2 regions of the Bradyrhizobium brasilense genome follow, and region 2 is predicted to be linked to the other one. Evidence: riboswitches for the same ligand, from Rfam matches in the RefSeq annotation. Region 2 holds a riboswitch; the other holds the start of a gene.
What was found. A riboswitch is a leader RNA that binds a small molecule or an ion and turns the genes downstream of it on or off. The one in region 2 is predicted to bind S-adenosylmethionine.
Positions count from the first base shown of each region.

Region 1: linked by a shared signal. The riboswitch ahead of metX (homoserine O-acetyltransferase MetX) and the one ahead of QA635_RS39245 (O-succinylhomoserine sulfhydrylase) in region 2 are both predicted to bind S-adenosylmethionine.

Region 1 covers NZ_CP121669.1:1,315,190-1,321,752, reverse strand. Annotated here, with positions in the region: gene QA635_RS05980 (G8 domain-containing protein) at 1-2,536, opposite strand, end outside; gene metW (methionine biosynthesis protein MetW) at 2,716-3,405, opposite strand; gene metX (homoserine O-acetyltransferase MetX) at 3,402-4,607, opposite strand; SAM riboswitch at 4,693-4,772, opposite strand; gene QA635_RS05965 (chorismate mutase) at 4,947-5,795, shown strand; gene hisC (histidinol-phosphate transaminase) at 5,895-6,563, shown strand, end outside.
Region 2 covers NZ_CP121669.1:8,464,924-8,471,486, forward strand. Annotated here, with positions in the region: gene QA635_RS39230 (MATE family efflux transporter) at 1-994, opposite strand, end outside; gene QA635_RS39235 (hypothetical protein) at 1,124-2,173, opposite strand; gene QA635_RS39240 (2'-deoxycytidine 5'-triphosphate deaminase) at 2,337-3,395, opposite strand; SAM riboswitch at 3,578-3,657, shown strand; gene QA635_RS39245 (O-succinylhomoserine sulfhydrylase) at 3,734-4,927, shown strand; gene QA635_RS39250 (SDR family NAD(P)-dependent oxidoreductase) at 5,103-5,876, opposite strand; gene pimD (pimeloyl-CoA dehydrogenase small subunit) at 5,985-6,563, opposite strand, start outside.

The sequences.
Region 1 (6,563 bases), 1.8 Mb from region 2:
GAAGCAAAGGATGCACGATCAGCTTTGGGCTGGTCTTCTTGACGAAGACAAAGTTGGGCTGCTCGGAACCGGGGGCGAACATCCAGCGGCTTTTTGCGACCTGGTCCTCCGTGTTGACGATATGCTGTCCGGCCAAAGGATAGAGCTCGTTCGAGGGATTTTGCGCAAACTCCATTTCCTTCGACGTCGGCGTCAGATTGTCCGCATCGACCAAGGCCATTGTCGCATTGCTGCGCGGAAGTGGCTTCGCATCGGCCGGCGCCAGCTGGCCGCCGAACGCGACGCCAAACCGCGCCTTGATTTCCCCGCTGGTCAGTCCCTTGAGATCGGTTGGCCCGCTATTCGCAAAGGGGACAAAGTTTTCGTTCTGCGACCCGAAATACAGCCGGAAAGTCTTGCCGGCGGAATCGTTCCAGAAAATCCGGTCGTTCTCGAAGAGCATGGCGACGTCGCCATTCGCCGGCACGGCCATATCCTTCAGATCGAAATTCGTCGTCGCTCCCTCGGACGGAACGTGAATATTCCTGAGCGTAACCACGCGGAACGGGCGATTTGCCGATTCGATCATGGTGTTCGTTCGGTTGCGAAGGAACGCGCCATCGACGGCATTGATGCCGCGCCGCGGCAGCACCAATCCAGTGGGGAACCGCTCCGCCGTAACATTCTGGAAGGTAATGTTCTCGGTCTGGGAATTTCCCCCGATCGCAAAATCAGTATCCATGTGGCGTTCGCCGCCATAGGCGTAGACGTTGCGGATCAGCGTGTCCCGGACGTAGGGGATGAACAGCGCGTGCCGGCTGACATTCCAGACCGTGATATCCTCGATGAGGCTCTGGGAAGGATGCGGCGCAAGTAGCTTGTGATTCCAGATCTCGACCCCGTCGGTCGAGCCGGCGGCGTGGTTGCGTGCGAAATACAAATCGACGTCCGACGTCGAAATGCGGCCGTCCACATCGGCGTTGACTCGATTATCGGTGTTGCGTGCGTTGAAATAGGTACGGTTGCCGCCTTCCGCGAACGAATAACCGAACACGACGTAGGCTCCCGCGGCGTGTCCAAAAGCCCAATTATCCGTTACCCGGACGCCGGCGCTTTGCATCCAAAAGCCATGCCCCTGATGGCCATTGTCGAAGATCCCCATTCGGCTGACGATATCCTCGCCTGATCCGGTCGATCGGATGGCGAGATTGCCCCGAAACGATCCAATCTCCGTGCCGTTCTCCGTCAGGAAATGCGAGCCGGCGATCGCGAACGTCACATTGTTTTCTGCCAGGAGATGACCGCCATGGTTGACGATGCCATGCTTCGGACTTCCCCTCACGACACTGTTGCGCACCACGTGAGGCGGAATATCGATTCGCGCGCCTGAGACGACGTGGAAATGAAGCGCGTATCGACCAATAGTGTTGTCGTCGGATCCAGGGACCAGCTTTCCGGTCTCGTCGAGATCAGGTGCGGTCTGGGCCCGTTTCGTGTCGGTACGGCCGAGATCCCTGAACTCGGCGCCGTCGATGTTCACACCGGTCTGCTGATGCAGGAACATGATATGGCCGCGCGCCGAAAAGGACGCCGCAGCCTCGGAGCTAACCCTGACATTTCTCGTCAGGTTGCCGATCGGGACGGAGGTCCCGTCCGGCGTCAGATGCGAATATTTGAGCGGCCTATCGAGGACGATGCGCTCACCCTCGACGCTGACGATAATTGGCGTTTCGTCCTCGCTATTTAGATCGCTGGTCCCAGGTACGATCAGCTCATCTCCGGCCGACCAGTTCGACGCAGGCCGATCGAACTGGAACACTGCCACCCCGGCCACGAGTTGGCTCTGCGGTATCTTCCAGGCCGTCTTTTCGGCGCCATGAATCCGGATGGCGCCCATCGAAATGAGGCCACCGGCCATGTCGAATGGGTCGTGCTCCCGGTCTCGGAACGTCCGCGCGGCAAAGGTGAGCTTTGCGACGACAGTCTTCGAGACGGGATGATCTACGGTCCCCATTTCGAGGGCGCCGTCGGGCGTCACCACAATCGTTCCGACCTTGACGGAAGTGGCCTGATCGGTACTCCAGACGAGAGCCCCATCGACGCGAATCCAGTCGATTTTGGCCGTGATCTCCTTGTCGATCTTGACGGTCAGCCCGGATGGAATGCGGACTTTCGCGCCGTCGGCAGGCGGCTTCCCTTGTACCCAGGTGGACGGCGCACTCCAATCGCCCGACGATGCGGCGATATCGGTCTCGGAGCACAGGGCTACCAGATCGAGCGCGGCGGAATGCTCTCGATGGCGAGCAAGGTCGGGGACGTGATCTGCCGCATGTCCGGACGCATGCGTGTCGCAGCCTCCATTCAGCAGCGCCAGATGTCCGAGTTGATGCCCATCGGGGATGGACATATTGGCGGCCCACAAGACCCCGGACAGTGCAACGACGAGCAATAGCGCAATCGAGAAACCTGTTCGCATTGTCTTCCCCAGCAAGTGACCATTGCGCGTCAGCCCGATGACCACCAGTTCACGACTGATTCCATCATCTCTGATCCGCATGAGCCACTTTTACACGGCGAGCGCGAACAGGAAAGCTGTACATCGACAACCCAATCCTGTCATCGCCGACGATCTGCATCGGCGGAGATTCCACGTGTTCCTTTGAAGGGTCGAGCACCGGCCACTGGCCGGTGCTGTGTGCGATCCGATGTCGCAGGTGGCGGCGACGGGTTGACGCTTCACACGGCTTTCACTTGGCCTTGTCGCTCGCCCCCTCCACCCCGGCTGAGCAGGAACACACCCTGCTCGCCGAACATGTTCCACACCCACCACGGCAGGTTGAGCGGCACCGGACGGCCGTAGAGATCGAGCGCCACCGCGCGCTCCATCTTGACGTTGATCTCCTCGCAGAGCTGCACGAAATCCTTGATGGTGCAGAAATGGATGTTCGAGGTGTCGTACCAGCTCGCCGGCAAATTCTCGGTGCGCGGCATGTGGCCCCCGATCAACAGCTGCAGCCGCATCTTCCAGAACCCGAAATTCGGGAACGAGACGATGGCGCGCTGGCCGATGCGCAGCAGATTTTCCAGCACCACCTTGGGCTGTCGCGTCGCCTGCAAGGTCTGTGACAGGATCACGTAGTCGAACGCATCGTCGGGATAGTTGACGAGATCGGTGTCGGCATCGCCCTGCACCACGGCGAGCCCCTTGGCGACGCAGCCATTGACGCCCTCGCGTGACAGCTCGATGCCGCGGCCGTCGATGCCGCGGCTTTCCAAGAGCTGCAACAGCTCGCCGTCGCCGCAGCCGACATCGAGCACGCGCGAGCCCGGCCGCACCATGTCGGCGACCAGCAGATGATCGGTGCGATAGCCGCCGGTCCGCTCCGGCGCGATGCCCGGCAAGGGCAGTGTCTGCTGCATGCTCATGACTGGCCGCCGTCCTTCAGTCCGCGCGCCTTGGCTGCGGCCAGCAGGAAGGCGCGGGAGATCTCGAGGAATTCGGGCACGTCGAGCAGGAAGGCGTCGTGGCCCTTGTCGGTCTCGATCTCGGCGAACGACACCCGCGCGCTCGACGCATTCAGCGCATGCACCAGCGCGCGCGATTCCGAGGTCGGAAACAGCCAGTCGCTGGTGAACGACACCACGCAGAACCGCGTCTGGATGCCGGTGAACGCCTTCGCCAGCACGCCGTTGTGGTCGGCGGCGATGTCGAAATAGTCCATCGCGCGAGTCAGATAGAGATAGGAGTTGGCGTCGAAGCGCTCGACAAAGGACGAGCCCTGGTAGCGCAGATAGCTCTCGACCTGGAAATCCGCATCGAACGAGAAGGTCGGCAGCTCGCGGTCCTGCATCCGTCGTCCGAACTTGCGATGCAGCGCGGCGTCCGAGAGATAGGTGATGTGCGCGGCCATCCGCGCCACCGCCAACCCGCGATGCGGATGGGTGTCCTCGTCGACATAGCGGCCGCCGCGCCAGTCCGGATCGGCCATCACGGCCTGGCGGCCGAGCTCGTGGAACGCGATGTTCTGCGCCGAGTGGCGCGTCGAGCAGGCGATCGCGAGCGTCGAGAACACGCGCTCCGGATAGGCCGCGGTCCATTGCAGGACCTGCATGCCGCCCATCGAGCCGCCGACCACGCAGAACAGCGTCGTGATGCCGAGACGATCGATCAGCATCGCCTGCGCGCGCACCATGTCGGGGATGGTGATGATCGGAAAATCGAGTCCCCACACCTTGCCGGTCGCGGGGTTCAACGACGCAGGGCCGGTCGAGCCCATGCAGCCGCCGATCACATTGGAGCAGATGATGAAGTATTTGTCGGGATCGATCGGCCGGCCGATGCCGACCATGGTCTCCCACCAGCCGGGCTTGCCGGTGACGGGATGGATGTTGTTGACATGCTGATCGCCGGTCAGCGCGTGGCAGACCAGGATCGCGTTGGAGCGGTCGGCATTGAGCTCGCCATAGGTCTGGTAGGCGATCTGGAACGGTGCGAGATCGACGCCGCAATCGAGCTTGAGCGGCTGGTCCATCCCGAACTTCGCCACCAGTGACGACGGATGGTCGGCCTCATGGGCGCGATCATCGCTCGGGGTTTGTGGGCTCGGTATCGGACGCACGTTGCTCATCTAGGCGACCCTGCCTCCGCGCGGGAGGGCTCGACGGACCTCAGGCCAATAAAAAACCCGGCCTGAACAAAGGTTCGGCCGGGAGCTGATAAGGTCCCCGGCCTGTTTAGCGAGTTGTTTAACGTGGCTGCAAGCCGGCCGGCTCAAATGACCACGGGACGCAGGGAACGTAGTCCCCACGCCCCCCGCCGTCAAGACAGCCCTGTCCACGGCCAATTGGTTAACCGAATGCGCAAGGCACGCCTGCGACGTTTCTCTTTGCTTTCGCTGCCCGTCTTTCCTAATCAGGGACCCTGTCCGACGCGGCAACGGGCCGCCCTGACGACAAGGTTTGAGAGCATGTCCAACCCACCCCCGTCGCCGCCCTCGCTGCAGGATCTGCGCAAGGAGATCGATGCGATCGACGAGCAGGTTCACCGCCTGTTGATGGCGCGCGGCGACATCATCGATCGCCTGATCCAGGTCAAGAAGACCCAGGAGGTCGGCTCGGCATTCCGCCCGGCGCGCGAGGCCAGCATGATGCGTGAGCTGGTGCGGCGTCATCGCGGCATCCTGCCGCTCGACACCATCGAGAGCATCTGGCGCGTCATCATCTCGACCTTCACCTATGTGCAGGCGCCGTTCGCGGTGCATGCCGATGTTTCGGTCGGCGAGTCGGCCATGCGCGACTCGGCGCGGTTTCACTTCGGCTTCGTGGTGCCTTACGTGTCGCATTTCAGCGCACAGGCCGCGGTCGAGGCGGTGGCGAAGTCGAAAGGCGACCTCGCGCTGGTCTCCGCGATCGCAAGCCGTACGCCGTGGTGGAATGCGCTCGAGGCCAGTGGCGCGCCGAAGATCATCGCGCGGCTGCCGTTCCTCGAACGCGCCGACCATCCCGCCGCGCTGCCGGTGTTTGTGATCTCGCGGGTCGCCGACGACGCCATGGTCACCGAAGTGCAGACCTGGAGCGTGCGCGTCTCCGGCTGGAACGCCGATGTCGCCCGGGCGCTTGCGCCGCTCGCCGAGATCGTCGCGGTCCCCGACACCGCTTTCGACGGCGCGGCGCTCCTGGTCTCGGTCACCGGACACGATTTCGAGGCCATCAAGCTCGCCCTGATCAAGGCCGGCGCCTCGGTCCGCTCGTCGGCCCTCGTCGGCAGCCACGCAACGCGCTATACGGTGCCCTCTAACGGATCGGCCAGGACCTGAAGTAAGGGCCAGCCATCTGTCCAGGCTTTTGTTTTGACGCGTTTTCTTCACGCGAACCGGTATCCACTTCGCTCGAAAACGCTCTGTTCGGAGTTGATGATGTCCCGCCCCGTGCCGAACCCCGGCATCCTCGATATTGCGCCCTACACGCCCGGCAAGAGCCCGGTGCCGGAACCGGGCCGCAAGGTGTTCAAGCTGTCCGCCAACGAGACGCCGTTCGGTCCGTCTCCGAAGGCGATCGCGGCCTACAAGGCCGCGGCTGACCATCTCGAGGACTATCCGGAGGGCACCTCGCGCGTGCTGCGCGAGGCGATCGGCCGCGCCTACGGGCTCGATCCCGACCGCATCATCTGCGGCGCCGGCTCGGACGAGATTCTCAATCTGTTGGCGCACACTTATCTCGCGCCCGGCGACGAGGCGATCTCCACCACCCATGGCTTCCTGGTCTACCCAATCGCCACCATGGCGAACGGCGCCAAGAACGTGATCGCGGCCGAGACCAACTTCACCGCCGACGTCGACGCCATTCTCAAGGTGGTGACGCCGAAGACCAAGCTGGTGTGGCTCGCCAACCCGAACAATCCGACCGGCACCTATATCCCGTTCGACGAGGTCAAGCGGCTGCGCGCCGCGCTGCCCTCGCATGTGCTGCTGGTGCTCGACGCCGCCTATGCCGACTACGTCTCGCGCAACGACTACGAGCTCGGCATCGAGCTGGTCGCGACCACGGACAACACGGTGGTGACGCACACCTTCTCGAAGATCCAC
Region 2 (6,563 bases):
CGCCGACCGCCATGCCGATCATCGGTACTGAGGCGATGCCGACCGCGAAGGCAACCGAAGTCAGCATGAATTCGAGCCGCGCGCCGATGCCGTAGCCGGCGAGTACCGCAGTGCCGAACTGCGCCAGCATGTGGGTGAAGATCGAGATCGTCAGAACCGACTGCAACGGCGAGAAGCAGGACACCGCGCCGACCTTGAGGATGTCGATCAACATCGCCCATTGCACGCGCAGCCCCTTGAATTTCGGCTTCACGCGCGCGCGGCCCGAGAACAGATACCAGCCCATCACGGTGATGCTGATCGAATAGGCGATCAGCGAACCCGCGGCGACGCCGCGCATGCCGAATTGCGGCACCGGACCGAGGCCGAGCCCGAGCGTGCCGCCGAGAATGATCTGCCACACCGCAGACGACAGGATCATGGTCGACGGCAGCTTCATGTTGCCGGTGCCGCGCAGGATGCCGGCCATGGTGTTCATCAGCCAAGGCAGGATCGCGCCGCCGAAGAAGATTTGCGAATAGGCGATCGCCTGCGCCAGCACATTGCCGCGGCCTCCGAGCAATTCGAGCAGGCGCGGGCCGAAGATCAGCATGCCCAGCATGAACGTCAAACCAAAGGTCAGGCCGATCAGCAGCGCATGCATCGCGAGCGTCGAGGCGCGCTCGATCTCGCCGGCGCCGAGCGCACGTGCGATCGCGGATGCCACGCCGCCGCCCATCGCGCCGCCGGACATCGTCATGGTGAGGATCACGCAGGGAAACACCAGCGCCATCGCCGCAAGCGACTCGACGCCGAGCCGGCCGATATACGAAGTCTCCGCGATGACGACGCAGGTGCCGGCGGAGAGCGCGATCACATTCGGCCAGGCGAGCCACAGCAGCGTGCGCAGGATCGGCCCGTCGAGCAGCGCATTGCGCGCCGGCTTGGTCACCGGCGGCGGCAGCGGCCGCTCTTGTTCGTCGACAGGAATTTCGGCGAGGCCGAGATCGGACATTTCTACTCCCACGCGCGATCTGGGGAGCCGCGCCATGGTGTTTCCCTACCATGGCAGCGGCGGAATCCACGTGCGCGGGGCGCAAGGGGGGCCTGCGCGATTGCAGGTGAACCCGGATGAACCTTGGCGCTAGCCGATCGACCAGACGAACGGCGCGCCGGCGGTGCGGTTCGGCTTCAGATGCACCGGAATATGCCGCCCGCAGCCGGCGGCCAGCCCTTCGAACAGGCCGGTCAGCACGCTGGCGCAGGCCGGATGATAGTCGGCGACATCGGCCATCAGCTTCCAGCCCTGCTGGCGGAATTCGAACTGGCCCTCGGATTCGCTGACGTCAGCGATATCGTCCTGCGACTCGAAGAGAGTGCGCAGGAATGCGGCAAATTCCGTGGCACGGCCACGGCGGCCGCCGAGCGCCTGCGCGACCTCGTCGTAATACTGCATGCCGATCAGTCTGCCGGTGAGATGCAGCAGATAGCTCGCATCCTCGGGGCCGAACACCTGCACGATGACCGGCGCGGCCGTCTTCACATATTCCATCGCGTAGTTGCGATAGGCCTTTTCCAGCCGCGGCTTCGGCCAGCTGTCGACCGGCAGCGCCGGCGCGGTTCTGGAATCGAACAGCGGCGCCTCGAGATGGCGCGCGAACACCAGGCGCTGGTCGAGCTCGAGCGGATGATCGTACTCGCAGTAATAGCCCTCGAGCCCGTCCTGGCCGTCGACACTCTGCTTGGTGCAGACGAAGCCGAGCCGCAAGTCCCCGAGCGCGACGCCGTTGTTGGCGTGCCAGCCGCGCAGCATCGCGCGCGAGACCTCGCCGGGCACGCCGCAGATCGCCGTGCCCTTCCAGATCCAGCGCGGCGGCGGATAGCGGATCCAGGCCTTGCGATCCGTCTCATACATGTATTCGACATGCACGCCGCCGATCCAGTTGGAGAGGTAATGATATTGCGCGGCCGCGACCGCCGGCGGCAGGCCGTCGAGGCCGAGCTTCTTCAAGCCGGGGAGAAAGCGTTCCTGCTGCTGGCGGCGAAACACACGGAAGACAAATTCCGCTGCATCAGCCGTGCCGCGCCGCGTGACCACGGTGAGGATCAGCCCGGTGAAGAAGGCATGATAGAGATCGGCGACGCTGCGCCACTTCCGCCACTGCGTTTCGCGCGCGTCCTGCTCTCCGGTCATGTCTGCTCCCGCTGTTCTTGTTGGCGAGATAAAGCTTCGCGCGCGCAATCGTAGCCCGGATGGAGCGAAGCGCAATCCGGGGCAGCTCAATGCGCGTATGCAGCGTCCCGGATTTCGCTAGCGCTTCATCCGGGCTACGGAATTAAGCGCGCACGAAACGGAATTAGACGCGAAAATGCTTGGAGAGCTTCAGGCCCTGCGCCTGATAGTTCGAGCCGATGCGCTGGCCGTACAGCGCATCGGGACGCTCCAGCATCCGCTCATAGACGAGACGGCCGACGATCTGGCCATGCTCGAGGATGAACGGCACCTCGCGCGAGCGCACCTCCAGCACGGCGCGCGCGCCCTTGCCGCCGGCGCCGGCATAGCCGAAACCGGGATCGAAGAAGCCGGCATAGTGGACGCGGAATTCCCCGACCAGCGGATCGAACGGCACCATCTCCGCGGCGTAGTCCGGCGGCACCTGCACCGCCTCTTTCGACGCCAGGATGTAGAACTCGCCGGGATCGAGAATGAGACTGCCGTCGGGCCGGGCCTTGATCGGCTCCCAGAAGTCGTCGACGGCATAGCCGCCGCGGCGATCGACATCGACCACGCCGGTGTGGCGCTTGGCGCGGTACCCGACAAAGCCGCCCGAGCTCTCGCCGGAAAGATCGACGGAAAGCGCAACGCCATCGGAGAGATCGGCATCGTCGATATCGACCAGCCGCTCGGCGGCATGCAGCGCATCGAGCTCGTCGGCGGTCAACGTGGCCTCGCCGATCCGGAAGCGGACCTGGCTGAGCCGCGAACCCTCGCGCAGCAGCACGGGAAACGTCTTCGGGCTGATCTCGGCATAGAGCGGGCCGTGATAGCCGGCGCCGATCATGTCGAAGCGGCGGGTGCCGTCGGCGATCACACGGGTGAAGACGTCGAGCCGTCCGGTCGAGCTCTTCGGGTTGGCCGCGGCCACGATCTCCGGCGGCAGCGCCAGGCTCTCCAACAGCGGCACGATGTAGACGCAGTTGGTCTCCAGCACCGCGCCGTCGGACAGATCGATCTCGTGCAGCTTCAGCTCGTCGATCCGCTCGGCGACAGTGGCATCGGGCCCCGGCAGGAAGCTGGCGCGGACCCGGTAGGCGATGTCGCCGAGGCGGAGATCGAGGCTGGCCGGCTGGATCTGGCTCTCGACGAAGTCATAGGCGGGCAGAATGAGGCCGGCCTCCGCCATCTCCGCGATCATGCGGTCGGGCAGGATTCCGTTGGATTCATCTTCCAGCGTGAACGACACGATGCGGTCCCTCGGCGATCCCTCGAGATGGCCCAAAAATCATACTCCAGGCGGCCATCAAGCCCCAAAATATGGGCTTTTACGGGTTATCCGATGACCGTCTTGACGGAAAGGGCGCGAGGGAATATCAGCTGCACTTATCCCGTGGTGATTTGAGCCGGCCGGCTTGCAGCCACGTTAAATAAGTCGCTAAACAGGCCGGGGACAGTGTGATCCCGGCTTGTGGAGGTTGCTCCAGGCCGGTTTTTTTGTGGCCATTCTCCAGGGAAAATGGCCACCTCGGAGGTCACATGTCTGAATCTGAAACCACGGCCCGCTTTCGTCCCGAAACCCGCCTTGTCCATGGCGGCACGCTGCGCTCGCAATTCGGGGAGACGTCGGAAGGGCTGTTTCTCACCCAGGGCTACGTCTACGACACCGCCGAGCAATGCGAGGCGCGCTTCAAGGGCCAGGACCCCGGCTTCATCTATTCGCGCTATTCCAACCCGACCATTGCGATGTTCGAGCGCCGCATGATCGAGCTCGAGGGCGCGGAAGCCGCGCGCTCGACCGCGACCGGCATGGCCGCGGTGACCACCGCGATCCTCGCGCCGCTGAAGGCCGGCGATCATGTGGTGGCCTCGAAGGCCCTGTTCGGCTCCTGCCTCTACGTGGTGCAGGACCTGTTGCCGCGCTACGGCATCGAGACGACGCTGGTGGACGGCCTCGACCTCGACCAGTGGCAGCGCGCATTGCGGCCCAACACCAAGACCTTCTTCCTGGAGAGCCCGACCAATCCGACGCTCGACGTGCTCGACATCGGCGCGATCGCAGAGATCGCGCATAGCGGCGGCGCCCGGCTGATCGTCGACAACGTGTTTGCGACGCCGATCTGGCAGAGCCCCCTGTCGCTCGGCGCCGACGTCGTGGTCTATTCCGCAACCAAGCATATCGACGGCCAGGGCCGCTGCCTCGGCGGCGTCATCCTGTCGTCGGAGGCCTTCATCGCCGAGCACATCCACAATTTCATGCGCCAGACCGGGCCGTCGCTATCGCCGTTCAACGCCTGGGTGCTGCTGAAGGGGCTGGAGACGCTCGGCGTCCGCGTCCGCGCCCAGACCGAGAACGCGGCGAAGATCGCCGAGGCGCTGGCCAAGCATCCGAAGATCACGCGGCTGGTCTATCCCGGCCGCCCCGATCATCCGCAGGCCGCGACGGTGAAGAAGCAGATGGGCGCCGGATCGACGCTGGTCGGCTTCGAGGTGAAGGACGGCAAGGCCGGCGCCTTCCGCTGCCTCAACGCGCTGAAGATCTCGCGCATCTCCAACAATCTCGGCGATGCCAAGAGCCTAGTCACGCATCCCGCGACCACGACGCATCAGCGCCTGACGCCGGAGGCCCGCGCCGAGCTCGGCATCAGCGAAGGTTTCATTCGCTTCTCGGCCGGGCTCGAGCATCCCGACGATCTGATCGAGGATTTCGAGCGGGCGCTGGAGCGGGTCTAGGGCGAACGCCTCTCGCGGGCGGCGTGCGCTGTTCCTTCGGCATCGTCATGGCCGGGCTTGTCCCGGCCATCCACGTCTTGCTCGCAGCAACCGCCAAAGACGTGGATGCCCGGCACGAGGCCGGGCATGACGAGATCGTGGGACGATTGCGCGCGATCTCTTAAAGCGATTGACCTTAGGTCGCCGCCGTCGTGACGCCACCGTCGACCACGATGGTCTGGCCGGTCATGAAGGTCGAGGCATCGGAGGCGAGATAGGCCACGGCGCCGGCGATCTCGTCGGGCTCGCCGATGCGGCGGAGCGGCGTCGACGCGGTGCGGCGCTTCAGATTATCCGGATCCTCCCACAGCGCGCGGGCGAAATCGGTCTTCACCAGACCCGGCGCCACGCAGTTGACGCGCACGCCCTTCGGGCCCCATTCGCCGGCAAGGCTGCGGCACAGCGCGAAGTCGGCGGCCTTGGAGATGCCGTAGGCGCCGATCACGGTCGAGCCGCGCAGGCCGCCGATCGAGGAGATGATCACGACCGAACCCTTGCCGCGCTCGGCCATCTGCGGGATCGCCAGTGCGGACAGCCAGATGTTGCTCTTGACGTTGGAGCCCATGATCTTGTCGAACGCCTCGTCGGTGATGTCGAGCAGCGGGCCGTAATACGGGTTCACCGCGGCGTTGCACACCAGGATGTCGATCTTGCCGTAATGCTTGATCGTACCCGAGACCAGCGCCTCGACCTCGTTGCGGCGCGCGATGTTGCAAGGGATGACGAGCGCATCGCCGCCCGCCTTCTTGATGCCGTCGGCGACTTCCTGGCAGGCATTCGCCTTGCGCGAGGAGATCACGACCTTGGCGCCGAGTTTTGCCAGAAGCTCGGCCGAGGCGCGGCCGATGCCGCGGCTCGAGCCGGTGATGACCGCAACCTGGCCGGTGAGATCGAACGGGGTGTTTTTCATTGTTGTTGTTTCCCTGAGTTCTACGAAGACTCGTCATGCGCGGGCTTGACCCGCGCATCCATCTTTTGAAAAGCGATGGGTTGCCGGGTCAAGCCCGGCAACGACATCTCAGGCCAGCAGCCCGCCGCCCTCGCTGACGCGACGGAGGTGGTAGTCGGTGTCACCGAGCGTGTTCTCGATCATGGTCAGCCGCTTGAAGTAGTGGCCGATCTTGGCTTCCATGGTCATGCCGATGCCGCCATGAAGCTGGATCGACTGCTGGCCGACGAACTTCAGGGACTTGCCGACCTGCACCTTGGCGGCCGCGACCGCGGATGAACGCTCCTTGGCATCGCTGAAGTCCGACGCCATGGTCGCGAACATCGACATGCTGCGGGCCTGCTCCAGCGCCACGAACATGTCAGCGGCGCGGTGCTGCAGGCTCTGGAACGAGCCGATCGCAACGCCGAACTGCTTGCGGGTCTTGATGTACTCGACCGTCTCCTTCAGCGACTCGTCCATCGCGCCGACGGCTTCCGCGCACAGCGCAATGCGGGCTTCGTCGGCGACGCGCTCGATCAGCGGCAGGCCGTTCTCGGGATCGCCGATCGCGGCGTCAGCACCGACCTCGACATTGGTGAAGGTGATGTCGGCCGCGTGCAGGCCGTCCTGGGTCGGATAGCCCTTCCTGGTGACGCCCTTGGCGTC